One region of the Streptomyces sp. NPDC051064 genome, then DNA from elsewhere that is predicted to be linked to it. Evidence: riboswitches for the same ligand, from Rfam matches in the RefSeq annotation. Region 1 holds a riboswitch; each other region holds the start of a gene.

What was found. Region 1 has a riboswitch for thiamine pyrophosphate ahead of ACIBCU_RS35980 (thiamine ABC transporter substrate-binding protein). Riboswitches for the same ligand answer to the same signal wherever they lie in the genome.
Region 2: linked by a shared signal. The riboswitch ahead of thiO (glycine oxidase ThiO) and the one ahead of ACIBCU_RS35980 (thiamine ABC transporter substrate-binding protein) in region 1 are both predicted to bind thiamine pyrophosphate.
Region 3: linked by a shared signal. The riboswitch ahead of thiC (phosphomethylpyrimidine synthase ThiC) and the one ahead of ACIBCU_RS35980 (thiamine ABC transporter substrate-binding protein) in region 1 are both predicted to bind thiamine pyrophosphate.

The regions. Positions count from the first base shown of each region.
Region 1 covers NZ_JBITFK010000014.1:88,665-98,264, forward strand. Annotated here, with positions in the region: gene tsf (translation elongation factor Ts) at 1-211, shown strand, start outside; gene pyrH (UMP kinase) at 370-1,143, shown strand; gene frr (ribosome recycling factor) at 1,259-1,816, shown strand; gene ACIBCU_RS35965 (phosphatidate cytidylyltransferase) at 1,816-2,904, shown strand; gene ACIBCU_RS35970 (DUF6191 domain-containing protein) at 3,221-3,559, shown strand; gene rlmN (23S rRNA (adenine(2503)-C(2))-methyltransferase RlmN) at 3,800-4,906, shown strand; TPP riboswitch at 4,984-5,100, shown strand; gene ACIBCU_RS35980 (thiamine ABC transporter substrate-binding protein) at 5,174-6,268, shown strand; gene ACIBCU_RS35985 (ABC transporter permease) at 6,313-7,962, shown strand; gene ACIBCU_RS35990 (ABC transporter ATP-binding protein) at 7,965-8,987, shown strand; gene ACIBCU_RS35995 (SRPBCC domain-containing protein) at 9,058-9,510, shown strand; gene ACIBCU_RS36000 (Rossmann fold nucleotide-binding protein) at 9,526-9,600, opposite strand, start outside.
Region 2 covers NZ_JBITFK010000001.1:372,268-381,867, reverse strand. Annotated here, with positions in the region: gene ACIBCU_RS01760 (class II 3-deoxy-7-phosphoheptulonate synthase) at 1-708, shown strand, start outside; gene ACIBCU_RS01755 (bacterioferritin-associated ferredoxin) at 868-1,137, shown strand; gene bfr (bacterioferritin) at 1,180-1,659, opposite strand; gene ACIBCU_RS01745 (sulfite oxidase-like oxidoreductase) at 1,815-2,447, shown strand; gene ACIBCU_RS01740 (deoxyribonuclease IV) at 2,481-3,344, opposite strand; gene pknB (Stk1 family PASTA domain-containing Ser/Thr kinase) at 3,366-5,288, opposite strand; gene ACIBCU_RS01730 (thiazole synthase) at 5,417-6,211, opposite strand; gene thiS (sulfur carrier protein ThiS) at 6,214-6,516, opposite strand; gene thiO (glycine oxidase ThiO) at 6,513-7,727, opposite strand; TPP riboswitch at 7,725-7,837, opposite strand; gene ACIBCU_RS01715 (NAD(P)/FAD-dependent oxidoreductase) at 7,984-9,225, shown strand; gene ACIBCU_RS01710 (Rv2175c family DNA-binding protein) at 9,288-9,600, shown strand, end outside.
Region 3 covers NZ_JBITFK010000004.1:473,254-482,853, reverse strand. Annotated here, with positions in the region: gene hisC (histidinol-phosphate transaminase) at 1-441, opposite strand, end outside; gene ACIBCU_RS17160 (LacI family DNA-binding transcriptional regulator) at 846-1,958, shown strand; gene ACIBCU_RS17155 (metallophosphoesterase) at 2,132-3,190, shown strand; gene ACIBCU_RS17150 (hypothetical protein) at 3,372-4,196, shown strand; gene ACIBCU_RS17145 (DUF805 domain-containing protein) at 4,278-4,634, opposite strand; gene ACIBCU_RS17140 (class I SAM-dependent DNA methyltransferase) at 4,985-5,722, shown strand; gene thiC (phosphomethylpyrimidine synthase ThiC) at 5,801-7,594, opposite strand; TPP riboswitch at 7,587-7,720, opposite strand; gene ACIBCU_RS17130 (YibE/F family protein) at 7,792-9,147, shown strand; gene ACIBCU_RS17125 (SsgA family sporulation/cell division regulator) at 9,212-9,600, opposite strand, start outside.

The DNA.
Region 1 (9,600 bases):
GCGCCGCGTCGCCGAGGAGACCACGCGCGCCGAGGGCAAGCCCGAGGCCGCCCTCCCGAAGATCGTCGAGGGTCGCGTCAACGGCTTCTTCAAGGAGGCCACCCTCCTCGGCCAGCCGTACGCGCTGGACAACAAGAAGTCCGTCCAGAAGGTCCTGGACGAGGCCGGTGTCACCCTGAAGCGCTTCACGCGCATCAAGGTCGGCATCTGAGTCCGTCCGCGAACAACGGTGGACCCCGATAGGGTCTGGTGCAGTCGACGGCCGCACTCAGCCGGACGACCGCAGATCTGACGAGGAGGCCATTGCCGCTGAGGGACAACAGACCCACCGGCAATGGCCTTCTTCGTATGTGCACGAGGAGAATCTCCATGAACAAGGGCGCGGACGCCACACAGGGTGACCACAAGCGCGACGACGCGATTTCCGGCCGCTTCATGCTGAAGCTGTCCGGCGAGGCCTTCGCCGGTGGCGGAGGCCTCGGGGTCGACCCCGACGTCGTGCACGCCATCGCCCGCGAGATCGCCGCGGTCGTACGCGACGGAGCGGAGATCGCGGTCGTCATCGGCGGCGGCAACTTCTTCCGTGGCGCCGAGCTCCAGCAGCGCGGCATGGACCGGGCGCGGTCCGACTACATGGGCATGCTCGGCACCGTCATGAACTGCCTGGCGCTGCAGGACTTCCTGGAGAAGGAAGGCATCGACTCGCGCGTCCAGACCGCCATCACCATGGGTCAGGTCGCCGAGCCGTACATCCCGCTCCGTGCCGTGCGGCACCTGGAGAAGGGACGCGTCGTGATCTTCGGCGCAGGCATGGGCATGCCGTACTTCTCCACCGACACGACCGCCGCACAGCGCGCCCTGGAGATCGACGCCGAAGCGCTGCTGATGGGGAAGAACGGTGTGGACGGGGTCTACGACTCCGACCCGAAGGCCAACCCCGACGCGGTGAAGTTCGACGCCCTGGAGTACGGCGAGGTGATCGCCCGGGACCTCAAGGTCGCCGACGCCACCGCCATCACTCTCTGCCGTGACAACCAGCTCCCGATCCTCGTCTTCGAGCTGACCACGGAGGGCAATATCGCCCGAGCGGTGAAGGGTGAGAAGATCGGCACGCTGGTGAGCGACCGGAGCACCCGGGCCTGACGGCCCAGAAGATGGACAACGGCCTGCCGGTCGGACACCGTGCAGGTGAGGACGCGACGCAGGATCCGCAGGACCCGACGATGCCGGGTCCGCTCAAGACACGCAGGAGCACGTGGTGATCGAAGAAATCCTCCTCGAGGCCGAGGAGAAGATGGAGAAGGCCGTCGTGGTCGCGAAAGAGGACTTCGCCGCGATCCGGACCGGCCGCGCGCACCCGGCGATGTTCAACAAGATCGTCGCCGACTACTACGGCGCGCTGACCCCGATCAACCAGCTCGCCTCGTTCTCGGTTCCCGAACCGCGGATGGCCGTGGTGACCCCGTTCGACAAGACCGCGCTGCGCAACATCGAGCAGGCGATCCGCGACTCCGACCTCGGCGTCAACCCGAGCAACGACGGCAACATCATCCGCGTGACGTTCCCCGAGCTCACGCAGGACCGCCGCAAGGAGTACATCAAGGTCGCCAAGACCAAGGCCGAGGACTCCAAGATCTCGATCCGCTCCATCCGCCGCAAGGCCAAGGAGTCGCTCGACAAGCTCGTCAAGGACAAGGAGTCCGGCGAGGACGAGGTCCGCCGCGCGGAGAAGGAGCTCGACGACACCACCGCGAAGTACGTCGCGCAGGTGGACGAGCTGCTCAAGCACAAGGAAGCCGAGCTGCTCGAAGTCTGATGAACGACTCTTCCTGGGGCGCCCCGCAGGGAGCCGGCTACTGGAGCGCGCCCGAGGTGGGGGGCGCTCCGGCGGGTCCTGCATACGATGTGCACGGTGCCCAGCAGACTCGGCCCATGCCCATCGTGCCGGACGTTCCCGACGCAGGTAGAGACGCTGACGACCGCGACGACCGGAACGGGGACGCCGCGCGCGTCAGCGGCCCCCTGTTCCGTGACGAGAAGCCGCAGGAGCCCATGTCCACCCCGCTGCCGTCCCCGCCGCCGCCCAAGAAGCGTGCGGGGCGTGATCTGCGTGCCGCCATAGGTGTCGGTGTCGGTCTCGGTGCGCTCGTCGTCGGCTCCCTGTTCATCGTCAAGGCGGTCTTCGTCGGCGTGGTCGTGCTGGCGGTGGTGGTCGGCCTGTGGGAGCTCACGTCCCGCCTCAAGGAGCGCAAGGGCATCAACGCCCCGCTCGTGCCGCTCGCCGTCGGCGGCGCCGCGATGGTGGTCGCCGGCTATGTGCGGGAGGCGGAGGGCGCCTGGGTCGCGATGGCGCTCACCGCCCTCGCGGTGCTCGTGTGGCGGATGACGGAGCCCCCCGAGGGGTACCTCAAGGACGTCACGGCGGGCGTCTTCGCCGTGTTCTATGTGCCGTTCCTGGCGACGTTCGTCGCGATGATGCTCACCGCGGACGACGGTGCCTGGCGTGTGCTGACCTTCCTCCTGCTGACCGTGGTCAGCGACACCGGCGCGTACGCCGTCGGCTGGCGCTTCGGCACGCACAAGCTGGCACCCCGCATCAGCCCCGGGAAGACCCGTGAGGGCCTGTTCGGCGCGGTCGCCTTCGCGATGGTGGCCGGCGCCCTGTGCATGGAGTTCCTGATCGACGGCGGGAGCTGGTGGCAGGGCCTGCTGATGGGCCTCGCCGTCGCCGCCAGCGCCACGCTGGGGGATCTCGGCGAGTCCATGATCAAGCGGGACCTGGGGATCAAGGACATGGGCACGCTGCTGCCCGGCCACGGCGGCATCATGGACCGGCTCGACTCGCTGCTGCCGAGCGCCCCGGTCGTATGGCTGCTGCTGGTGCTGTTCGTCGGAGCGGGCTGAGGCCCTCGGGTCCGCGCCCCGCTCTCTCGGAGGGCCCGCCGTCCGGCGGGCCCTCCGAGCGTGCTCAACGGCGTCGGGGAAACTTCCAGCCGTTCCTGCGGAGCCGTACGAGGATGTACACCCCGCATAGGGACCACACCCCCAGGAATGCCCATGTGAACCACGGGGGCCCTGCCAGCGCTCGGCGAGTTCGACTGCTGACGGCACATGAGGGTCATGGGCTGCGTGTGCCCGCGCCCCGGGCGGGGACATTCCGCGTGTGTGCCGTGGCTCCGTACCCCTGGTCGCCCGTGGGCGGTCCGCAGATACTGGCAGCATGGAATTCGCCGTATTCATGACCCTCCCCGGGCTGGTCGTCGGCCTGACGCTCCTGGCCTTCGTCGATCAGCTTCTGCTGCGTGCGGGCCGTGCGGGCGTCCTCCCCTGGCGCAACGGCGCCCGCCAGGGGCAGATCTCCGCGACAGGATTCGAGCAACTGCACGCGAGCTTCTCGCCGGGGAAGCAGAACGAGCTCAAGGAACGGCAGTCGGCTCTTCTGATGCGCGACGACGAGGAGGACGGCGCGCCTCCGAACCGGACCACGGTGGACCTGGCGATGGGCACCGCGGTGGTCCGATTGCCGAAGCCGGGCCGCCGGGAGCCCGGTAAGGCCTGACAGCGGGCAGGACGGGCCACCGACTCGGACGCGCATGCGATTTCGGGTGCCCGTGTGCGCCTCCCTCCCGCCGTGCGATCGGTCACGGTTCCCGCAAGCGCGCCGAGCCGTCCCAGGGCCGTCGGGGGCGCCTACGTCGGCTGATGGCGGCCGAGGGTGCCCGAGGCCACCGGCCCCTCACCTCTCCTGAGCCTGCGGAGGTCTCTGGGACCGCGGCGTGTCTGTAACACTGGAGGAACCATGCCTAAGCCCGGAGAACTCACTTTCGTCGCGCCCCGTGGAGCCAAGCGGCCGCCGCGGCACCTCGCCGACCTCACCCCCGACGAGCGCAAGGAAGCAGTCGCCGCGACCGGCGAGAAGCCCTTCCGTGCCAAGCAGCTGTCGCAGCACTACTTCACGCGGTACGCGCACGACCCGGCGGAGTGGACCAACATCCCGGCCGCGTCGCGGGAGAAGCTCGCCGAGGCGATGTTCCCCGACCTGATGTCGGTGATGCGCCACATCAGCTGCGACGACGACACCACCCGCAAGACGCTCTGGAAGCTGCACGACGGCACGCTCGTCGAGTCCGTCCTCATGCGCTACCCGGACCGGGTGACCATGTGCATCTCGTCACAGGCCGGCTGCGGGATGAACTGCCCGTTCTGCGCCACCGGGCAGGCGGGACTCGACCGTAATCTGTCGACCGCCGAGATCGTGCACCAGATCGTGGACGGCATGCGGGCCCTGCGCGACGGGGAGGTCCCGGGCGGGCCTGCGCGGCTGTCCAACATCGTCTTCATGGGCATGGGCGAGCCGCTGGCCAACTACAAGCGCGTGGTCGGGGCGATCCGCCGGCTGACCGACCCGGAGCCGGACGGCCTCGGGCTGTCGCAGCGCGGGATCACCGTGTCCACGGTGGGTCTGGTGCCGGCGATGCTCCGCTTCGCCGACGAGGGCTTCAAGTGCCGCCTCGCGGTCTCGCTGCACGCTCCGGACGACGAACTGCGCGACACCCTCGTCCCCGTGAACACCCGCTGGAAGGTCGGTGAGGTCCTGGACGCCGCGTGGGAGTACGCGGAGAAGTCGGGGCGCCGCATCTCCATCGAGTACGCGCTCATCCGCGACATCAACGACCAGGCCTGGCGGGGCGACCGGCTGGGCCGGCTGCTCAAGGGCAAGCGGGTGCACGTCAACCTCATCCCGCTCAACCCGACGCCGGGGTCCAAGTGGACCGCATCGCGGCCCGAGGACGAGAAGGCCTTCGTCGAAGCGATCGCCGCCCATGGTGTGCCGGTCACCGTCCGGGACACCCGCGGCCAGGAGATCGACGGCGCCTGCGGGCAGCTGGCGGCGTCCGAGCGCTGAGGCGGTCCCGCGTACGGGCTGGATCCGGCCGGTCCGGCGTGATCCGGCCGGTGTAGCCTGGCCGGGAAAGCAACTTCATATTCCGACAGGGGAGCGCCACAGCGCTGAGAGTGCGGCACCGAGGACAGGTCGGCCGCAGACCCTCTGAACCTCGCCCGGGTCATTCCGGGTAGGAAGTTCGGACCTTACTCAAGCTGTTGCGCCCTGCCCGCTCGCCGAGCGGGCAGGGCCGCGTCTCTTCCTGGTCACCTCCAGGAGGACATCACCATGAACACCACGACGAAGTACGCGGCGACCGCGCTCGCCGCCGCGCTCGGAGTCACCGCGCTCGCGGGCTGCGGGGGCTCCGACGACAAGTCTTCCGGTGACACGGGAACCGGTTCGAAGACCGTCACCCTCGTCAGCCACGACTCGTTCAACGCCTCGGACGCCGTCCTGAAGGCGTTCACCAAGGAGACCGGCTACAAGGTCAAGGTGCTGAAGAGCGGTGACGCCGGGGCAGCGCTCAACCAGGAGATCCTGACCAAGGGCTCCCCGCGTGGCGACGTGTTCTTCGGCGCCGACAACACCCTGCTCTCCCGTGCCCTGGACAACGGCCTGTTCACGCCGTACGAGGCGAAGGGCCTGGACCGCGTCGCGGCCGACACCCAGCTCGACGCCGACAAGCACCGGGTCACACCCATCGACACCGGCGACATCTGCGTCAACTACGACAAGCAGTACTTCGCCGACAAGAAGCTCGCCCCGCCGAACTCCTTCGACGACCTCCTGAAGCCCGCGTACAAGAACCTCCTCGTCACCGAGAACGCCGCGACCTCGTCACCCGGCCTCGGCTTCCTCCTCGGCACCGTCGCCAGTCAGGGCGAGAGCGGCTACCAGGACTACTGGAAGAAGCTGAAGAGCAACGGCGTCAAGGTCGTCGACGGCTGGGAGCAGGCCTACAACGAGGAGTTCTCCGGCTCCGCGGGCGGTAAGAAGGCCAAGGCCGACCGGCCGCTCGTCGTCTCGTACGCCTCCAGCCCGCCCGTCGAGGTGCTGTACGCCGATCCGCAGCCCAGCGAGGCCCCGACCGGTGTCGCCACCGGCACCTGCTTCCGCCAGATCGAGTTCGCCGGACTGCTGGACGGTGCGAAGAACGAGGCAGGCGGCAAGGCGCTCCTGGACTTCCTGATCAGCAAGCGGTTCCAGGAGGACATGCCGCTGAACATGTTCGTGAACCCGGTGGTGAAGGACGCGAAGCTGCCGGAGCTCTTCACGAAGTTCGGGGCCACCGTCGACAAGCCGGAGACCGTCGCACCGGAGAAGATCGCCAAGAACCGTGAGCAGTGGGTCCAGTCGTGGTCCTCGCTCGTCGTGAAGTAGTCGCGCGGCCCCCGTGGAGGGGGAACGCGGTGCGGCTCGGTCTCATGGCCGTGCCTGTCGCGTTCTTCGCGCTGTTCTTCGCCTATCCGGTCGTCGCCATCGTCGGCCGGGGCCTGAAGACGGACGGAGACTGGCAGTTCGGCCGGATCGGCACGGTGCTGAGCCGGCCGGACATCCTCGACGTCCTCTGGTTCACCACCTGGCAGGCCCTCGCCTCGACCGTGCTCACCCTGCTGATCGCACTGCCCGGCGCCTATGTCTTCGCCCGTTTCGACTTCCCCGGCAAGCAGCTGCTGCGTGCCGTCGTGACCGTGCCGTTCGTCCTGCCCACCGTCGTCGTGGGCACGGCGTTCCTGGCGCTGCTGGGGCGCGGCGGGTTCCTCGACGAACTCTGGGGGATCCGCCTCGACACGACCGTGTGGGCGATCCTGCTCGCCCATGTGTTCTTCAACTACGCGGTGGTCGTACGGACCGTCGGCGGCCTGTGGTCCCAGCTCGACCCCCGGCAGGAGGAGGCCGCCCGGGTGCTCGGGGCCGGCCGCCTCGCCGCCTGGCGGCGTGTCACCCTGCCCGCGCTCGCCCCGGCCGTGGCCGCGGCGGCTCTGATGGTCTTCCTCTTCACCTTCACCTCCTTCGGGGTCGTCCAGATCCTCGGCGGTCCGGCCTACTCCACGCTGGAGGTGGAGATCTACCGGCAGACCGCTCAGCTGCTCGACCTGCCGACGGCCGCCGTGCTGACCCTGATTCAGTTCGCCGCTGTCGGAGGGATCCTCGCCGTCCACGCCTGGACCGTACGGCGCCGGGAGACCGCGCTGAAGCTCGTCGACGCGGCCCAGACCTCCCGCCGCCCGCACGGAGCAGGGCAGTGGGCGCTGCTCGGCGGGGTACTGCTGACCGTCCTGCTGCTGATCGTGGTGCCGCTCGGTGTACTGGTGGAACGCTCCCTGGACACCTCGGGCGGCTACGGCTTCGGCTTCTACCGCGCGCTGCAGTCGGCCGACGCCGGCGGCTCCACCTTCCTGGTCCCGCCGCTCGACGCCATCGGGAACTCCCTGCGTTACGCACTGGTCGCGACCCTGATCGCCCTCGTGATCGGGGGTCTCGCCGCGGCGGCCCTGACCCTCCCCCACTCTCGGCTTCGCTCGAGCGGGCGGTACCCCCACGCCGGACCGCTGGTGCGTGGCTTCGACGCCCTGCTGATGCTGCCGCTCGGAGTGTCCGCCGTCACCGTCGGCTTCGGCTTCCTGATCACGCTCGACAAGCCGCCGCTGGATCTGCGTACGTCCTGGATCCTCGTGCCGCTCGCCCAGGCGCTGGTGGGCGTCCCCTTCGTCGTACGGACCATGCTGCCCGTCCTGCGCGCGGTGGACGACCGGCTGCGGGAGGCCGCGGCGGTGCTCGGCGCCTCGCCGCTGCGGGCCTGGCGGGAGGTCGACCTGCCGCTGGTGCGGCGGGCGGTGCTGGTGGCCGCCGGCTTCGCCTTCGCCGTGTCGCTCGGTGAGTTCGGCGCGACCGTGTTCATCGCGCGCCCCGACAACCCCACCCTGCCGGTCGCCGTCGCCAGGCTGCTGGGGCGCTCGGGCGAGCTCAATTACGGCCAGGCGATGGCCCTCAGCACGATTCTGATGCTGGTCTGCGCGGTGTCGCTGCTCCTGCTCGAACGTATCCGTACCGACCGATCCGGGGAGTTCTAGAGATGCTGACAGTGGAGTCGGCCACGGTCCGTTTCGGGAAGAGGACCGCGTTGGACGCGGTGGACCTGGAGGTCGCGGACCACGAGATCGTCTGCGTGCTGGGCCCGAGCGGCAGCGGCAAGTCGACGCTGCTGCGGGCCGTGGCAGGGCTCCAGCCCCTCGACGGCGGGCGGGTGTTCCTGGACGGCGCGGACCAGGCACGGCTGCCTGTGCACCGCCGCGGGCTCGGCCTGATGTTCCAGGACCACCAGCTCTTCCCGCACCGCGACGTCGGCGCCAACGTCGCCTTCGGACTGCGGATGCACGGCGTCCCCCGCCCGGAGCGCGACCGCAGGGCCGGTGAACTCCTGGACCTGGTCGGCCTGCCCGGGGCGGGGCGGCGGGCCGTCGCCGCCCTGTCCGGCGGCGAACAACAGCGGGTGGCACTCGCCCGGGCCCTGGCGCCCCGCCCGAAGCTGCTGATGCTGGACGAACCACTGGGCCAGCTGGACCGGAGCCTGCGCGAACGGCTCGTCGTCGAACTGCGCGCCCTCTTCGGCCGGCTGGGCACGACGGTGCTCGCCGTCACCCACGACCAGGGCGAGGCCTTCGCGCTCGCCGACCGGGTCGTGGTCATGCGGGACGGCCGGATCGCCCAGGCGGGCAGCCCGCTGGAGGTCTGGCAGCAGCCCGCGTCGGCGTTCGTCGCCCGCTTCCTCGGTTTCGACAACCTGGTGGACGCCACGGTCACGGGCACGGCGGCCGACACCGTCTGGGGCAAGGTCCCGGTGCCCGAGGACTCGCCGCAGGGCGAGTGCGAGCTGCTCGTGCGGCCGGGCGGCGTCCGGATCGGCGGCCCCAAGGAAGGCCTGCGCTGCACGGTGGGCGTACGCACCTTCCGCGGCCACCACGTCACCGTCACCCTGCACCCCGACGACGGGCCGCCCCTGGAGGCGGAGTGCGCTCTGAGGGACACCCCCGAGGAGGGGGCCACCGTGGGCGTGACCTTCGACCCGGCGGAGACGGTGGTCCTGCCCCCGGCCTGAACCGTCCGGGTGGCAGCCCCGCCCGGAGCCTGGTCCCCTGGTCAGGGGCATCGGAAAGGAACCAGGGATCATGGCTGACTCAGCCCGCGAGGGCATCGACATCACCCGCGTCGTCGCGGCGCCCCGCGACCGTGTGTTCGAAGCCTGGACGGACCCCGAGGACTTCGCCGCCTGGTACGGGGGCGACGCGGACGTGCCGCTCGACCGGGTGTCCATGGATGTCACGCCTGGCGGCGAGTGGAGCCTGGTCATCGTGGTGCCCGGGGCGGAGATGCCCTTCCACGGCGTCTACCAGGAGGTGTCCGCCCCCGAGCGGCTCGTGTTCACGCTCAAGGACAGGAGCGCGCCTGCCGACATCGAGGGCGAGACCGTCACGGTCACCCTCACGGAGAAGAGCCGGAAGTCCACCGAGATGGTCTTCCACCAGCGAGGCGGCCATCTCACCCCCGAGCAGTACGCGGCGGCCGAGGACGGCTGGGAGGCGTTCTTCGACGCCCTCGATGCCCGGCTCGCCGCCGGCTGAGCCCGTCGGAGCGGGTCAGCCCGTCAGCCGGGCGAGCGCCCCGGCCGCCTCCTCCACCGTGTCGACGAGCGCGATACGGGATTCCATCGG
Region 2 (9,600 bases), on a different contig from region 1:
AACTTCATGAAGGCGTGCGGCACGGACCCGGCCGAGTTCAAGGCGGTCGAGTTCTACGCCTCGCACGAGGCGCTGCTGCTGGACTACGAGTCGTCGCTGACCCGCACCGACTCGCGCACCGGCCAGCTGTACGACACCTCGGGCCACATGGTCTGGGTCGGTGAGCGCACCCGCCAGATGGACGGCGCGCACATCGAGTTCGCCTCGAAGATCCGCAACCCCATCGGGATCAAGCTCGGCCCGACGACCACCGTCGACGAGGCGCTCGGCTACATCGACCGCCTCGACCCCGAGCGCGAGCCCGGCCGGCTGACCTTCATCGTCCGCATGGGCGCCGACAAGGTCCGCGACAAGCTCCCCGAGCTGGTCGAGAAGGTCACGGCGTCCGGCGCCAAGGTGGTGTGGGTGACCGACCCGATGCACGGCAACACCTTCGAGGCCGCGTCCGGCCACAAGACGCGCCGTTTCGACGACGTCCTCGACGAGGTCAAGGGCTTCTTCGAGGTGCACAAGGAGCTCGGGACGCACCCCGGCGGCATCCACGTCGAGCTCACGGGCGACGACGTCACCGAGTGCGTCGGCGGCGGCCACGAGATCTTCGTGGACGATCTGCACCAGCGCTACGAGACGGCCTGCGACCCGCGCCTCAACCGCAGCCAGTCCCTCGACCTGGCCTTCCTGGTCGCCGAGATGTACCGCGACCAGTAGGGATCACCCCTGGTGACGCACGTGGGGCACGGATCGATGTGATCCGTGCCCCACAGGCCTGCCGGGGCTTTTGTGTGCGGGAGCTCGCGGGTAAGGTTAGGTTAGCCTCACCGAGAATTCGGGACGGCGCAGCGATCGACCCGTCGGGAGGTGAACCGCATGTACGTCTGCTCCTGCTTCGGCATCACGGAGGACCAGGTAAAACAGCATGCGGACGGCGGAGCGTGCACGCCTCGCCAGATCGCTTCCGCGTGCAAGGCCGGCACCGACTGCGGCGGTTGCGTTCGCAGGATCCAGGCGCTGCTCGGCCGTGGCGACTGCCCGCGCCGTGAGCTCATCGAGGGACGTACGGTGCCGACCGGCGCCCCGGCCGGTGCGCCCGTCGCCCTCGGCGCCACGCCGGACGTCAGGCTTTCCGACGCCGCCTGAGAATTCCTCGCGGACCGCGCGGAGCGTTGCCGGAGCCGTGGATCAGCTGTCCGGCTGCTCGATCAGCTGGGCGATGTAGAGCGGTTCACCGAGCTTCTCGACCAGCTCCAGCTGGGTGTCGAGATAATCGATGTGGTGCTCCTCGTCCTCGAGGATGGACTCGAAGATGTTCGCCGAAGTGATGTCGCCCTTGCCGCGCATCACCTCGATGCCCCGCCTGAGGCGGTCGATCGCCTCCACCTCGACCTGACGGTCGGCCTGGAACATCTCGGTGACCGTCTGGCCGACCCGCACATGGAAGAGCCGCTGATAGTTGGGCAGGCCGTCCAGGAACAGGATCCGGTCGGTGAGGATCTCCGCGTGCTTCATCTCGTCGAACGATTCGGCCCGCGTGTACTTGGCGAGCTTCGTCCAGCCGAAGTTGTCCTGCATCTTCGCGTGCAGGAAGTACTGATTGATGGCAGTCAATTCGGCGGTCAGCTGTTCGTTCAGGAACTCGAGGACCTCGGGGTCGCCCTGCATCGCAGAGGCTCCTTCCAACCGGTGAACTGGGCACGTTTGCGCGCATCCTCGCATCGCACCATGCGGCCGTCCAGTAAGTGCATGCTTAGTATGAGTTGCCCGAATCGACTCTCCCCTGGTCATGACCACCCCTGCCTGTCTGTCACCATGGAGGCATGGGTCAGCCGGAAAGCCGGGAACGCGGCACAGCAGAACAGTCCGGGCTTCCACCGGGGCAACGGCTGCAGCGCGGCTGGCCGGTCACCCATTACGGGCCCGTGCCCAAGTTCAAACCGGACCGCTGGGAGTTCAGGGTCTTCGGGGCCACGGCCGACGGTGACAAGCACTGCTGGAATCACCAGGAATTCACGGCACTTCCCTTCTCCTCCGTCGTCGCGGACCTCCACTGCGTGACGAAATTCAGCATGCTCGGCGCCGAATGGGGCGGAATCCTGGCCCGCGAGGTGGTGGAACTTGCACCTCCGGCGCCCCACGTCACCCATGTGATGGTCTGGGCCGAATACGGATTCAGCTCGAACCTCCGGATCGCCGACTTCACGTCCGACCGGACGCTGTTCGCCACCCACAAGGACGGCGAACTGCTCACTGCCGAACACGGATTTCCGCTGCGCCTCGTCGTGCCGCATCTGTATGCCTGGAAGGGGCCCAAATGGGTCCGGGGCATCGAATACATGTCGGCCGACCGCCGTGGGTTCTGGGAGGAGCGCGGGTACCACAACATCGGCGACCCGTGGAGCGAGCAGCGCTACTCCTACCAGGAGGAGCCCGGGGACGGCCCCGAGCTCTGAGGTCCCGCGTCTCCCATGGGAGACGCGTGGCTCTCACCTGGTGGCGGAGCTCCGGAGGTCCTTCAGCCGCGTCACGTCCGCCGCATGGCCTTCCTTGCCGCCGGGCGTCTCGATGATCAGCGGCACGCCCTCGGTCGCCGGGTGCGAGAACAGCTCGCGGAACGGCCCGGCACCGATATGGCCCGCACCGATGTTCTCGTGCCGGTCCTTGTGGGCGCCCACCACGTCCTTGGAGTCATTGGCGTGGATCAGCTTCAGCCGGCCCTCGCCGACCGTGTCCACCAGCAGATCCAGGGTCTGCCGCATGCCGGCCGGGCCGGTCAGGTCGTGGCCCGCCGCGTAGATGTGGCAGGTGTCCAGGCAGACACCCAGCCTGGGGTGGGAATCCAGGGCCTCGAAGTACGGGCCGAAGTCCCAGGTCCGCGAGCAGAGCGAGGAGCCCTGCCCCGCGGTCGACTCCAGCAGCAGGAACGGGTCGTCGTCATGGGTCAGCTCGTCCAGCAGCGGAAGCATGTGCGTACGTACCTGGGCGAGTGCCACCTCGCGCGGGCGTCCGCCGGTCGCCGAGCCGGTGTGCACCACCACGCCCAGGGCGCCGATCTCTCTCGCCCGCCGCAGCGAGTGGCGCAGCGACAGGACCGACCGCTCGACCGTGGCCTCGGTGTGCGAGCCGAAGTTGATCAGGTACGGGGCATGGACGTACGCGGGGATCTGCCCGGCGGCGCACTCCGAGCGGAACAGCTCGTCCTGTGCCGGGTTCCCCGGCGGTGTCGCCCAGCCGCGCGGATTGGCGACGAAGACCTGCACGGTCTCCGCCGCCAGCTCCCGCGCGTAGCCGAGGCCGACCTTGGCGAGTCCGCCGGCCACGGGGACGTGACCGCCGATGGGGTTGCGCATGTGCTGCCAGTCCTCGTGGGTCTACAGGGCCTTGGTCCTGATGGTGATCGTGGAGCCTTCCGCGGCCTTCTCGCCGCCCTCGACCGACTGGCTGCCGACCGTGTCACCGAAGGAGAGGAACGGGCGGTCGACCTTGACCTCGAAGCCCGCGTCCTCCAGTGTGCTCCGGGCATCGTCGACGTCCTTCCCCGTGACATCGGGGACCTGGAGCATGCGCGGGCCCTTGGAGACCGTCAGCTCCACCGTGTCGCCCGCGGCGGCCTCCGCGCCGCTTCCGGGCGACTGCCGGGCGATCTCGCCCGCGGCCTCGGGTGAGTTGACCCGGTCGCTCAGCACCTCCGCCTTGAGACCCGCCTCGTCCAGCGCGGCCGTGGCGTCCTCGACGGAGAGGCCGGAGACGTCGGGCACGTCGACCGGGCTGCCCTTGCTGACGACCAGGGCGACCGCCGAGTCGGGATGGCGCTCGGTGCCGACCCGCGGATCCGTACGGATGACCTTGCCCCGGTCGATCTCCTCGCTGAACTCCCGGGTCACCATTCCGGGTGCGAGCCCCGCCTTCTTCAGCTCACGCCGTGCCTCGGCGAGGGCGAGCGCCTCGACATCGGGGACCTTCACGATCTCCGGGCCGCGCGAGATCACCAGCTTCACCGCGTCGTTGCCCCGGATGCGCTCGCCGGAGCCCGGATCGCTGCTGATCACCGTGCCGCGCTTCACCGTGTCGCTGTAGGAGCGCTCGACACCCCTCAGGTCCAGCCCCTCCTCCGCGAGCCGCTTCTCGGCAGCGCTCTGGGTCTGGCCCAGGAGGGACGGGACCCGGGTGAACTGCCCCGAGTTGATGTACCAGACGCCCACGCCTGCCCCCAGCACCAGGAGGACGGCGACGAGCACGGCGAGCGTCCCGCGCCGGCCGCGGCCGGCGAAGGGTCCGCGTCGACCCCGCCCGGGCTCCCGGGGCGAGGACGGGGGCATCTCCAGCCGGCTGGTGTGGTGCGCGGTGCCCTGGCCGGCCGGGATCACCCTGGGGATCACGCTCGTACGGTCCTCGGCGCCGTCGTGCCCCTCCGTGATGGCCTGCGGAGGCATCGCGTCGAGCTGCTCCTCGGTGAGAGCCGCCCGTATCTCACGGGACTGCGCGAGCAGGGCCACCGCGTCGGACGGACGGACGTCGGGGTTGCGCGCCGTCGCGGCGGCCACCAGCTCGTCCAGCCCGGCGGCCAGGTCCGGAACGGCGCCGGACGGCGCCGGGACGTCCTCGTTCAGATGCTGGTAGATGACCTGGGCGGCGGTGTCACCGCCATGGGGCTTGCCGCCGGTCAGCATCTCGTAGAGCACCACACCGCAGGCGTACACGTCGGACCGGGTGTCGGCCGTGCCCTGCTCGATCTGCTCCGGAGCGAGGTACGAGACCGTGCCCAGGAGCGAGCCGGTGGTGTCCGTGGCGGTTCCCACAGCGCGTACGAGACCGAAGTCGGCGACCTTCACCCGGCCGTCGTCCCCGATCAGGACGTTCTCCGGCTTCATGTCGCGGTGGACGAAGCCCGCCCGGTGCGCGGCGCCGAGGGCGGCCAGCACCGGTTCGAGGATGTCCAGCGCCGCCCGGGGCTGCAGTGCCCCCCGCTCGCGCAGGACGTCGCGCAGGGTGCACCCGGCGACGTACTCCATCGCCAGGTACACATACGCGCCCTGGGCGCCCTGGTCGAAGACGGCCACCACATTGGGGTGGGCGAGCCGGGCGACGGACTTGGCCTCGCGGATGAAGCGTTCGACGAACGCCGCGTCGGTCGCCAGCGCCGGGTGCATCACCTTGAGGGCGAGCACCCGGTCGAGCCTGGTGTCCACGGCCCGGTAGACCGTGGCCATACCGCCGACGGCGATGCGCGCATCGATGCGGTAGCGGCCGTCGAGCAGCTGCCCGACGAGGGGGTCCTGGAGGGTCGTGTCCACGGGGCGAGTCTACGAGCTGCCACGGACACCACGGAGTGGGCCAGGCATCCCGGGGACCGTTCCGGTGCCGAGCCGTGACAGGGGCATGCGCGTGCTGTGACGGGGAGACCCCCGCCGGTGCACGGCCCTCAGAAGGCCGGGCGCTCCGGATCCAGCACCGCGCGGCCCTCCGCCGGCGAGGACGCCTCCGCGAAATGGCGGCGCGGGATGCGTCCCGCCCGGTACGCCAGCCGTCCGCCGTCCACCGCGTGGCGCATCGCCGCCGCCATCAGCTCGGGCTCCTGCGCCCGGGTCACCGCCGAGGCGAGCATCACAGCGGCACAGCCGAGTTCCATCGCCAGCGCCGCGTCCGAGGCCGTCCCGGCGCCGGCGTCCAGGATCACCGGGACCGCGGCCTGCTCGACGATCAGCTGGAAGTTGTGGGGGTTGCGGATGCCGAGCCCGGAACCGATGGGGGAGCCGAGCGGCATGATCGCCGCGCACCCCACGTCCTGGAGCTTGCGGGCCAGAACCGGGTCGTCGTTGGTGTACGGCAGGACCGTGAAGCCGTCGTCGACCAGGATCTCGGCGGCGTCCAGCAGCTCGATCGGGTCGGGCAGGAGGGTCCGCTCGTCGGCCACGACCTCCAGCTTGATCCAGTCGGTGCCCAGCGCCTCCCTGGCCAGCCTGGCGGTCAGCACGGCCTCGCCCGCGGTGAAACAGCCCGCGGTGTTCGGCAGGACCTGGACGGAGAGGCGTTCCAGGACGGAGAGCACCGAGCCCTGCACGGTCGGGTCGAGCCGGCGCATCGCCACGGTGGTCAGCTCGGTGCCCGAAGCGATCAGGGAGCGCTCCAGTACGTCGAGGCTGGGCGCCCCGCCCGTCCCCATGATCAGCCGGGACGAGAACGCGGTGGAACCGAGCGTGAAGAGATCGTCGGACATGGTCAGCCTCCCTGGACCGCGGTGAGGACCTCGACGCGGTCGCCGTCGGCGAGCGTGGTGGCGGACCACTGGCCGCGGGGGACGACGGCCTCGTTCACCGCGGCGGCGACCCCGGAGGGCGCTGTGGTCAGCGCCGCGACCAACGTGTCCAGCGCGGTGCCGGCGGGCACGGTGCGGCCTTCCCCGTTGACGGACACGGAAACGGACTCGGAAACGGACTCGGACACGGGCACGGACTCGGAAGCGGGCACGGAACCGGCCTCGGGCTCGGAACCCGGGACGGCGGCGGGCGCGGGCTGTGTCATACGGGCTGCTCCTGCGGCGCGGGGGCGGTTTCTTCGGGGGAGGAGGCCGGTGAGCTCTCCGGGGAGACGGCGGCGAAGCGGCGCGGCGCGAAGGGGCGGCCCAGCTCGGGCAGCTCGCCGGTGGTCAGCACATGGGCCATCACATCGCCGGTGACAGGGGTCAGCAGCACCCCGTTGCGGTGGTGCCCGGTGGCGAGGTGCAGTCCGGGCAGTGCCGTGGGCCCCAGCAGCGGCGCGTTGTCCGGCGAGGCGGGCCGCAGACCGGCCCGGGTCTCGGTCAGCGGGAGCTCCGTGATGCCGGGCATCAGCTCATGGGCGTCCCGCAGCAGCTCGTACACCCCGCCCGCGGTGACCGTCGTGTCCCAGCCCATCTCCTCCGTGGTCGCGCCGACCACCAGCTCACCGTTGGCACGGGGGACCAGATAGACCTGGCTGCCGCGCACGACCGCCCGCACCGTCCGGCTGAGGAAGGGGGCGTAGGCCGGAGGCACGGTCAGCCGCAGCACCTGGCCCTTGACCGGGCGTACCGGCGGCAGGACCGCCTCGGGAACGCCCTGGAGCCGGCCGCTGAGGCTGCCGCCGGCGAGTACCACCTGGCCGGCCGCGAGCTCGGTGCCGTCCGCCAGGACCGCTCCCGTCGCGCTGCCGCCCGTGACGGAGAGCCGCTGGGCCCAGGCACGGCGGAAGACCACTCCCGCCCGCTCGCACGCGGTGACCAGGGCCGAGGCCAGCCGCCTGGGATCCACCTGGTGGTCGCCGACGACGCGCAGCCCGCCGCGCACGCCGGGGGCGAGCATCGGTTCCAGACGGCGGCACTCGCGGCCGCTCAGCCACTCGGACTCCAGACCGGAACGCTGCTGCAGAGCGTGCAGCTCCCGCAGATGCGCCCGGTCGTCCGAGTCCAGCGCGACGGACAGGGTGCCGCAGGCGCGGAAGCCGGTCTCCTGCCCGCTCGCCTCCTCCAGCTCGGCCACGAACGCCGGATAGCGTGCGGCGGAAGCCACGTTGAGACCGAGCAGCGTCTGCTCGCCGTAGTGGAGTTCGGTGACGGCGGCGAGCATCCCGGCCGCGACCTGGGCGGCGCCGCCGCCCGGCGCGGGATCGGCCAGCGTGGTGCGCAGGCCGTGCTGGGCCGACCGCCAGGCGGTCACCAGCCCGATGATGCCGCCTCCGACGACCAGGACGTCGGAACTGTCTGCGGAGATACGCATGGGCGTCCAGCCCCTCCCTTCGCCGGCATGACCCGGATCAGGTTCGTACGGTCGGAGGCCGGCCAGCCTCCCTCTCAGCCCGGTACGCCCGGACTCCCGCGAGTGCCTTACGGTGGCCAGCCTAGACCCCACCCCTCGCAGCCGGTAAGGGACCGGCACCCGTGGCCCGTTCGGCCGGCGGACCGTCCTCCCGCCGGTCGCCGGCCAGGTCCCACGAGCCCGGCGTGATCCGGACGGGAGGCCCTAGGGTGGACAGGTGAGCGAGCAGACAACACAGGACCCGGCAGCGGGAGAGCGGCCGAGCGGAGTCGTGATCGTGGGCGCCGGCATGGCCGGAGTGCAGACGGCCGTGGCCCTGCGCGAACAGGGCTTCACCGGCCCGGTCACCCTGATCGGGGCCGAACCCCACCAGCCGTACGACAGGCCGCCCCTGTCCAAGGCGGTCCTGCTCGGCAAGGCGGAGGACTCCGCCTTCGACGTCGACTTCGAGGCCCTGGACATCACTCTGCGCCTGGGTCTCGACGTGGCCGGACTGCGTGCCGGGGCGCACGAACTGGACACTCCGGAGGGGCCTGTCGCCTACGACGTCCTGATCCTCGCCACCGGAGCGGAACCCGTCGCACTGCCCGGTTCCGAGGGCGTGCCGGGCGTCCATCTGCTGCGCACCCTCGACGACGCGGCACGGCTGCGGCCCGTCCTGGAGCGGCAGCACGACGTGGTCGTCGTCGGCGCGGGCTGGATCGGCGCCGAGTTCGCCACGGCGGCCCGCGCGGCCGGGTGCGCGGTCACCGTCGTGGAGGCCGCCGGCCGTCCCCTCGCGGGCACGATGCCCGCCGAGGTCGCCGAGCCGATGGCCGCCTGGTACGCCGAGAGCGGAGCCGAACTCCTCACCGGCGCCCGGGTCGCACGCGTCGAACAGGGCGCCGTCCACCTCGCGGACGGCCGGGTGATCCCCGCCGGGGCGGTGGTCGTCGGCATCGGTGCCAGGCCCGCCACCGCGTGGCTCGCGGGCTCGGGCATCGCACTCGGCCCCGACGGCTCGGTCACCGCGGACAGCGCGCTCCGCACGTCGCTGCCCGATGTCTACGCCGTGGGCGACTGCGCCTCCTTCCCGTCCGCCCGCTACGGGGAGCGGCTGCTGGTCCACCACTGGGACAACGCGCTCCAGGGGCCGCGGACGGTCGCCGCCGCCCTCGCGGACGGTGCGGTCAGGACGTACGACCCGGTGCCCTACTTCTGGTCCGAGCAGTTCGGCCGCTTCGTGCAGTACGCCGGCCATCACGCGGGTGCCGACACGCTGCTGTGGCGGGGCGACCCGGGTGACCCGTCCTGGACGGTCTGCTGGCTGCGCCAGGGGGTCCTGGTCGCCGTGCTGGCCGTCAGCAGGCCCCGCGACCTGGCGCAGGGGCGCAAACTCGTCGAGGCGGGGGCGCGGATCGACCCGGAGCGGGCCGCCGACTCCTCCGTCCCGCTGAAATCGACGGTGCTCCAGGGGTAGGCACGGCCTCGTACGCCGGGCCCGGCTACCGACTGTCGGTCCGGGATGGCACGCTTGTCCCTGTGACCGAGATTGACGCAAAGATCGATGCTCTCGTCCCCGCATGGCTCCACCTTCCCGACATCGCGGAAATGCTCGATGTCGAGGTGACGCGCGTACGGCAGCTGGTCAAGGAAGGCCAGCTGATCGCCGTACGACGTGGTGAGAACCGGGCGCTCCAGGTGCCTGCCGCCTTCATCGACGGCAACAAGGTGGTCAAGGGTCTCGCAGGGACCCTGACGCTCCTGAGGGACGACGGCTACAACGACGAAGAGATGCTGGACTGGCTCTTCACCCCCGACCCGACCCTGCCCGGCACGCCCGCGCAGGCCCTGA
Region 3 (9,600 bases), on a different contig from region 1:
GTCGGCCATCGCGTCGAGATCGTGCACCTCACCGTCGGTCAGCGGCACCTTGACCGACGTCGCGCCGCTGACCTGCGTGATGATCGGGTAGGCCTCGAACGAGCGCCAGGCATAGATGACCTCGTCCCCCGGCCCGGAAGTGGCCTGGAGCAGCTGCTGAGCGACACCGACCGAGCCCGTGCCGGTGGCCAGGTGGGAGACCGGCACACCGAATCTGTCGGCCAGCTCGTTCATCAGGCCGGTGCAGGCCATGTCCGGATACCTGTTGAAGTCCGCGGCCGCGGCGAGCACCGACTCCATCACGCCGGGCAACGGGGGGTACGGGTTCTCGTTGGAGGACAGCTTGAAGGCAACCGGCCCCTCCGCGGACGCCGGCTTGCCCGGTACATACGCAGGGACGCCGTCCAGCTCGGCGCGCAGCTTCGGGCTCGTCTCGCTCACCGCAGGTCCTCCTCGACCATCCGTACACATCAATACTGCTCACCTTATGAGGATTGGGCACCTGTGCGAATGGCCAGGCTCCGAAATCGCCCTCCCGGACGGGAATCTCCTGCCTTGCGCCACTCCGGCGGGCCCCGGGAGGGGGGGAGCGCCGCGCATTGCCCCGCACGCCGGTCGCTCACTCCGTGGCGCGCATCCCTCGAACAGGTGAGTTGAGACCTCTTCGAGACATGGACCATTCAGTAGGTTCCTGCGCACCGATGCATGACACATCGACACAGAAGGCGTCAACGTCTTTGCTTTGCAAGGCATTTACATCTTAATGATCATGCAGAAACGTGCCTGTCAACGTGTGCATATGCGACCGGCCTGACCGGGCTTCGGAGCCCTACTATCGGCTCGCCATGACAGCAGCAGGGAAGCACCAGGTGAGCCGGACAGAGACGCCCCGGCGCAGCGGCCGGCAAGGACGGGCGGGGATCCGGGATGTAGCCGCGGCGGCCGGCGTCTCCATCACGACCGTGTCCGACGCTCTCAACGGCAAGGGCAGGCTCCCGGATGCCACCCGCCGCCATGTCCGCGAGGTCGCCGAACGGCTGGGCTACCGCCCGTCAGCGGCTGCCCGAACCCTCCGTACCGGCAAGTCGGGGCTCATCGGCCTGACCGTGACCACGTACGGAGATGAACCTTTCACCTTCACCGAATTCGCGTACTTCGCGGAGATGGCGAGAGCCGCCACATCGGCCGCGCTCGCCCGTGGCTACGCCCTCGTGATCCTCCCTGCCACCTCGCGCCACGACGTGTGGTCGAACGTCGCGCTCGACGGCACGGTCGTCATCGACCCCTCCGACCAGGACCCGGTGGTCACCGAACTCGTGCGCCAGGGGCTTCCCGTCGTCTCCGACGGCCGCCCGGCGGGCACGCTCCCGGTCACCGCCTGGGTCGACAACGACCACCGGGCGGCCGTCCTCGACCTTTTGGACCACCTCGCGGCCGCGGGAGCCCGCCGCATCGGGCTGCTGACCGGCACCACCACCGACACGTACACCCGGCTCTCCACCACCGCCTATCTGCACTGGTGCGAGCGGGTCGGCCAGGATCCGGTCTACGAGTCCTACCCGGCCCACGACCCCTGCGCCGGCGCCGTCGCCGCGGACCGCCTCCTCGCCCGCCCCGACCGCCCCGACGCCGTCTACGGGCTCTTCGACCCCAACGGCACCGATCTGCTGGCCGCCGCGCGCCGCTACGGCCTGCGGGTCCCCGAGGACCTCCTGCTGGTCTGCTGCAGCGAATCCACGGTGTACGCGTCCACCGAGCCCCCCATCACCACGCTCTCGCTGAAGCCCCGCAGGATCGGCACGGCCGTCGTCCAACTCCTCATCGACGCCATCGAAGGGGTCGAGCACGACGGCCCGGTGGAGCAGGTGATACCGACGGAGCTCATCGTCCGGACGTCCTCGCAACGACGTCCGCCGCGCACCACCGTCAGCCCTCCGCGATCACCTGCCGGGGACTGAACGGATTAATCCGGACCAAACGGCCGATGAACCGGATGCTCGCACGGATTCAACACCCCTGGTGCGTCACACAGCACGATCCGCATTCCTATGATGGGCGCACGACACCGCGGACCCCTCTACCAGGCAGGGCCCGTCAGGTGTACGGAGGCGCGACGGTGGTGGAGGGGTCGATGACTCAGGGGGCCGGTCAGGAACCCGTGGTGCGGACAGCGACGTTGCGTGACTTCCGCGTACCGCCGTATGCGCAGGTGCCCATGCCCGCGCCCTTGCCGCACCCCGGCAACGCCGTGGTGGGCGACGAACCGCCGGAGGGGTACACCCCCACCGAGCGCGATCTTCCCGTGATCAACCGCGGCGACACCGTCCAGGTGGAGACCGTGCCGGAGGCCCGGCCCGCCGCCGACTCCGGCCGCGGTCCGCTGTACGTCGTCGGCGACGTCCACGGCTACCTGGACGAGCTCCTGGCCGCCCTGCGTGAGCAGGGACTCGTCGACGCCGACGGCCGGTGGGCGGCCGGCAACGCCAGGCTCTGGTTCCTCGGCGACTTCACCGACCGCGGTCCGGACGGCATCGGCGTCATCGATCTCGTCATGCGCCTCTCCGCGGAGGCCGCCGCTGCCGGCGGGTACTGCAAGGCGCTCATGGGCAACCACGAACTGCTGCTGCTCGGTGCGAAGAGGTTCGGCGACACCCCGGTGAACTCCGGCGCCGGAACGGCGACCTTCCAGGCCGCCTGGCTGCTCAACGGCGGCCAGAAGACGGACATGGAACGGCTCCAGGACGTCCACCTCCAGTGGATGTCCCGGCTCGACGCGGTGGTCGAGGAGGACGGGCATCTGCTGATGCACTCCGACACGACCGCCTACCTCGACTACGGATCCACCATCGAGGACGTCAACGACACGGTGCACGCCATTCTCACGCGGAACGACGCCGATGAGTGCTGGGACCTCTTCCGCAAACTCACCAAGCGGTTCGCCTTCCGCGACGAGGGCGGCGCCCAGGCCGTTCGCGAACTGATGTCGACGTACGGCGGACAGCGTGTCGTCCATGGCCACAGCCCTATCCCGTATCTCCTCGGCGAGGTCGGAACGGAGGAGGGCGAGGACGTGGCACGGCCCGTGGTGGACGGCCCGCACGTCTATGCGGAAGGGCTCGCCATCGCCATGGACGGCGGGGTGACCATGGCCGGAAAGCTGTTGGTCGTCCAACTTCCCCTGCATGACTGACGGTCGTCGGGGAAGACGCATGACGACCCGACACCGTCAGCCGCTGGGCCAATTTCCGGAAACACCCTGTCACCCCGTGCCGTAGGCGCTCTACCATCGGCGTACCAGTCGCAGGCTCTCCTCCGTTTCCGCCCGATCGCCCGGCCCGTACGGTCGGTCAGGCCCTACGGAGCATCGGGGGATGCACATGAAAAGCGCTCCGCACCTGCTGGCCGAGGACCGCCCCGAGTACGAGCGGATCCTTGCCGACGCGCTGCGTCATGCTCACGAACGACCGGATCTGGACGGAGTCGGCGACCGTCTCAACACGGAACAGCTGCGGACGATGGCGCTCAACGCCACGCCCCTGATCACCGCGGCGGCGGCCACCGAGTACGACCACTACGTGAAGGTCCGCGGTGAGCTGCGCGGCCCCGGGGACCCGGACGCCCACGCATCCGTCCTCAGCCCCGCCACGGAAGAAGCCGACCCCACGGGCGCCGGCACCCTCGCGGTGATCGCCGTGCTGGCACCGGTCCTCGCGGGTACGGCCGCGCTCATATTCCTGGCCGTCGGCTACCCGCTGAAGGCGCTCAGCCCCGCCCCGGCCTTCGCCGGAACCATGGTCGCCGCCGGGTGGTTCTTCGCCGCCGTCGCCGCCGCGGCCATCCTCGTCGCCGCGGTGGGTCTCCTCGTCACCGCCCTGCGCAACGGCGCCACCGCGCTGCCGGCCGTGGACGAGGAGGAGGAACTGCCGGAGGACGTGGCGCGTGCCCGGGAGGCATGGCGCCACGCACTGCTGGAACGCGGAATCCTGCCCTTCCTCCGGGACGCGCTGGCCGATCCGACCGCGGGGCCCGCCTCGCGCACACCGCACCGCTCGGCCAACCGGATCCCGAAGATCGGCTACAGCAGGCCGGACTTCTCCGGACCGGAGAACGGCCCCTCGGCCGGCCCACGCCCCACCTTCACCAGCCCCGACTTCACCAGCCCCGACTACGGCGGCCCGGAGCACCAGCCGGAGTGATCCGGCTGGACCCGACACGGGAGAGGCCGGAACGGCGTGCTGCCGCTCCGGCCTCTGCAGACATCACACCCGGTGAGGAGCTCAGATCCCCTGCGGGGCGAGCTTCGGGTTCGGGCCGTACTCGTTCACCTCGCGCGCACCCTCGGTGCACATGAAGACGAGCAGGATGATGCCGCCCACGAGCGGGACGAACGAGATCAGGATCCACCAGCCGGAGCGGCCGGTGTCGTGCAGGCGGCGCACGACGACGGCTATCGTCGGGATGATCACGGCCAGCAGGTAGATGATGTAAGGAATCTGCGAGTCGATGGCCAGGCCGAGCAGGCTCAGGACGACCGCGACGATGAAGTTGAAGAGTACGAACATCCAGTACTCCTTGCGGCGCGCACGCCCGCCGAAGCCCGCGTAGTTCTTGAGTACAGCCAGGTACCAGTTCACTGTGCTTCCCTCCCCAGGCGCCCCCGTTCGGGGCGCACACCAATTTCGGCCAAGCACAGCGGAAGGTAAAGCACAGATAAGGAAACGGTCAACAGCGTTCGGGCTGCCGCGGAAACTTACATCGACCTGCAGCACGGCTGTGTCCATACTGACGCCGAAAGTTCCTCGAAGGCGCGACAGGACGGTGCTGAACGGCCTGAACCAGCCATTGTGGGCACTCTTCATCCTCTATCGACGCAATCTGACGATCAGACATGCGCCGCTCCACCCCCCGCACTACGCCGCCCACCGAGCGCTCCGGGGAGAATCCGATGGCCCGTCGGCTCTGCCACGTGACAACCTCCGGGGTCATGGATACGGACCTCTGGAACACCCAGGTAGCGCAGAGCTACGACGAGTCCTCCGCCCACATGTACACGCCCGAAGTCCTGGGCCCGACGGTGGACTTCCTCGAGCGCCGTGCGCGGCACGGCCCCGCGCTGGAGTTCGCTGTGGGGACCGGCCGGGTGGCGCTTCCGCTGAGCGCGCGGGGTGTCCGTGTGGCGGGAATCGAGAAGTCAGGTCCCATGGCCCAGGAGCTCGGCAGGAAGCCCGGTGGCAGCGACATCGCCGTGACCGCCGGAGACATGGCCACCGCTCGGGCTCCGGGCACTTTCAGCCTGGTCTACGTCGTCTACAACGCCCTCACCTGCCTGCTCTCCCAGGGCGAGCAGGTCGCGTGCTTCCGCAACGCCGCGGAGCATCTGGAACCGGGCGGCCGCTTCGTGGCCGAGGTGTTCGTCCCCGAACTGCAGCGTCTGCCACCGGGCGAGACCGCCCGCCCGTTCCACGTCGGCGAGCGGCACGTCGGCTTCGACACGTACGACCTGGTGAAGCAGCAGGTGGTCTCGCACCACTACTCGATCGCCGACGGCCGGGGCTCCACGCTCCTCTCGCCCCACCGCTACGTCTGGCCCGCCGAACTCGACCTGATGGCCGAGATCGCAGGCCTGGAGCCGTCCGAGCGGTGGGCCGACTGGACCGAGGCGCCGTTCACGGCGTCCAGCAGGTCGCACGTCTCCGTGTGGAGGAAGCCGCCCACGGTGTGAAACCCGGACGGCCGGCGGCGGCTGTGCGCCACCGGGCCGTGGGGGGGGCTCTCCAGGGCCCCCGCCACGGCCATCAGGTCAGTCCGCCAGGGGCAGGTACACGCGGTTGCCGCTCGCCGCGAACTCCCTGGACTTCTCCGCCATCCCCGCCTCGATCACGGCCTGCTCGTCGCCGTGCTCCCGCCGGATGTCGTGGGAGATCTTCATCGAGCAGAACTTGGGCCCGCACATCGAGCAGAAGTGGGCCGTCTTCGCGGGCTCGGCCGGCAGCGTCTCGTCGTGGAACTCCCGCGCGGTGTCGGGGTCGAGCGCCAGGTTGAACTGGTCCTCCCAGCGGAACTCGAACCGGGCGTCCGACAGCGCGTCGTCCCACTCCTGCGCCCCGGGGTGCCCCTTGGCCAGGTCCGCCGCATGAGCGGCGATCTTGTACGTGATCACACCGGTCTTCACGTCGTCACGGTTGGGCAGCCCCAGGTGCTCCTTGGGCGTGACGTAACAGAGCATCGCCGTCCCCCACCAGGCGATCATCGCCGCGCCGATGCCCGAGGTGATGTGGTCGTACGCCGGGGCGACGTCCGTGGTGAGGGGGCCCAGGGTGTAGAAGGGCGCCTCCTCGCAGATCTCCTGCTGGAGGTCGATGTTCTCCTTGATCTTGTGCATGGGGACGTGCCCCGGGCCCTCGATCATGGTCTGTACGCCGAACCGCTTGGCGACGGTGTTGAGCTCGCCGAGCGTCCGGAGTTCGGCGAACTGGGCCTCGTCGTTGGCGTCGGCGATGGAGCCGGGACGCAGTCCGTCACCGAGCGAGTACGTCACGTCGTACGCCGCGAGGATCTCGCACAGCTCCTCGAAGTGCTCGTACAGGAACGACTCCTTGTGGTGTGCCAGGCACCAGGCGGCCATGATGGACCCGCCGCGCGAGACGATCCCGGTCTTGCGGCGGGCCGTCAACGGAACGTACGGCAGCCGCACGCCGGCGTGCACCGTCATGTAGTCGACGCCCTGCTCCGCCTGCTCGATGACGGTGTCCTTGTAGATCTCCCACGTCAGCTCCTCGGCCCGGCCGTCGACCTTCTCGAGTGCCTGGTAGAGGGGGACGGTGCCGATCGGCACGGGGGAGTTGCGCAGGACCCACTCACGGGTGGTGTGGATGTTGCGGCCGGTGGAGAGGTCCATGACCGTGTCGGCGCCCCACTTCGTGGCCCAGGTCATCTTGTCCACCTCCTCCTCGATCGAGGAGGTGACCGCGGAGTTGCCGATGTTCGCGTTGACCTTCACCAGGAAGCGCTTGCCGATGATCATCGGCTCGATCTCCGGGTGGTTGACGTTGGCCGGCAGGACCGCCCGGCCCGCCGCGATCTCCTCGCGCACCACCTCGGGTCCGACGTTCTCCCGGATCGCGACGTACTCCATCTCCGGGGTGATCTCGCCCCGGCGGGCGTACGCGAGCTGCGTGACGGGCCGGCCGTCACGGCTGCGGCGGGGCTGGCGCGGGCGGCCCGGGAAGACCGCGTCCAGGTTGCGCAGACCGCCCCTCGGCGAGGTGTGCTTCAGCCCGTCGTCCTCGGGACGCGCGGGCCGTCCCGCATACTCCTCGGTGTCCCCCCTGGCGATGATCCAGTTCTCCCGTAGGGGGGCGAGCCCCCGGCGTACGTCGGTGTCGGTGGTGGGGTCGGTGTACGGCCCGGACGTGTCGTACAGCGTCACGTCCTTGCCGGTGGTGAGGTGCACCTGACGGACCGGCACCCGGAGGTCCGGGCGTGAGCCCTGGACGTAACCCTTGTGCCAGCCGATGGACTTCCTGGCCTCGTCGCCCTCACCGTTCTGGGCGTTCTGCTTGGAGGCAGGCGTGCGTGCGTCCGCTGTGGTCATGAGACCTACTCCCTACGCCGGCATTACCCGGTAACAGGTTCGGCGGTCGGCGCAGCGTGTCCCGTACGGATATACGGAGGTCAGCGCCCTCTCAGCCCGGTGCTCCGAGCTCCCGCGTGTACAAATGCGCCTCCACGCTAACCTCCGTTCTGGTGTGCTGGCCAGAGGGCCTCCCCGGTTCTTGGGATGATCGCCGTGTGACGTCCCCCGGAAGCGCCCCCGAACCCCACGGCCCCGCATCAGGCAGCACACAGAGTCATGCGCACGGCCACACCCACAGCCACGGGCCTGCCGCACCCGTGTCCAAGCATCTGCGCAAGGTCATCGCGGCGGTACTGATCCCCTTCGCCACCGCGGTCCTGGTCGGCCTCGTGGCCTTCTGGCCCGGCGGGGCACCCGCCCATGAGCGCACAGGGGTCGGCTTCGACCGCCAGACCCAGGACGGGCAGGTCACCAAGGTCGTCTCGGTCGACTGCGCGGACGTCAACGCCTCGCAGGTGCCGCCGACCGGAGACACCTCCACCCCGTCGGGACGCGAAGCCGTCAACGAGCAGTCGGGGGAGTGCAAGAAGGCCACGGTCGAGGTGACCACCGGCAAGGACAAGGGCCGTACGTTCGTCGAGGTCGTCCAGCCCGACGCACCCCGGCAACTGCGCGAGGGCCAGGGAGTGGTCGTCGCGTACGCGCCCGACGCGCCCCGGGACCTGCAGTACTCGGTGAGCGACGTCGACCGCTCGTTCCCGATGGCGCTGCTCGCCGGGATCTTCGCCCTCGTGGTGGTCGCGGTGGGCAGGCTGCGCGGTCTGATGGCCTTGATCGCTCTCGCCGTCTCGTTCGCCGTTCTGACCCTGTTCATCCTTCCGGCGATCCTGCAGGGCTCGAATCCCCTGGTCGTCGCGGTGATCGGGGCCAGCGCCATCATGCTGATCGCCCTCTACACCTGCCACGGGCTGACGGCCCGCACCTCCGTGGCCGTCATCGGCACGCTCATCTCGCTGCTGCTGATCGGGCTGCTGGGCTCGCTCTTCATCGGCTGGGCCAGCCTGTCCGGGAACACGGATGACAACACCGGCCTGATTCACGGGCTCTACCCGGACATCGACATGAGCGGCCTGCTGCTCGCCGGTGTGATCATCGGCTCGCTCGGTGTGCTCGACGATGTGACCGTGACCCAGACGTCGGCGGTCTGGGAGCTGCACCAGGCGGACCCGACCATGGGCGTACGCCGGCTCTACCGGGCGGGTATCCGGATCGGGCGCGACCACATCGCCTCGGTCGTCAACACACTCGTACTCGCCTACGCGGGCGCGGCGCTCCCCCTGCTGCTGCTGTTCTCGATCGCACAGAGCAGCGTGGGCACGGTGGCCAACAGCGAACTGGTCGCCGTGGAGATCGTCCGCACGCTGGTCGGATCGATCGGGCTGGTCGCCTCGGTGCCGGTGACGACGGTGCTCGCGGCCCTGGTGGTCTCCGCGGACCGCACGGGGCTCGGCGCGGAAGCCGGAGCTCCTGCACCCGCACGGACCGGGAGGGGGCGACGCCGCAAGGCGTGAGCCGGGACACCGGACGCATGGGCCCGGGCCACCGGTGCTCGGTGGTCAGCCGGATCCTCCTTCTTCAGCCGGCGTTCTGTTCCTTGGCGAGGATGCGGCCCAGTGCCTCTTCCAGATTGCCGTCGAAGTCACCCAGCGTGTGCTCCTGCCCCAACGGCACCAGCTTGTCCGTCCGGTCGAGAAATGCCACAAGAGGTGCCGTGCCGGCCCGGAAGAGCGCACGGTCCGCGCCGACCTGAAGGCGGATGTGTACATCCGACAGCCCTTCGGGCTCGGTGGGGCCGATGTGCACATCGCCGTCACCACTGGGGCTGTTGAGACCGTCGAGCAGCAGCTCACGGCCGAATGCCCAGGTGACGGGGGCGTCACCTGGCAGGTGGAAGGTCATCCGGATCGCATACGGATCACTGACCTCGTACCGGAGCTCCACCGGAATACGGAAGGAGAGCTCCT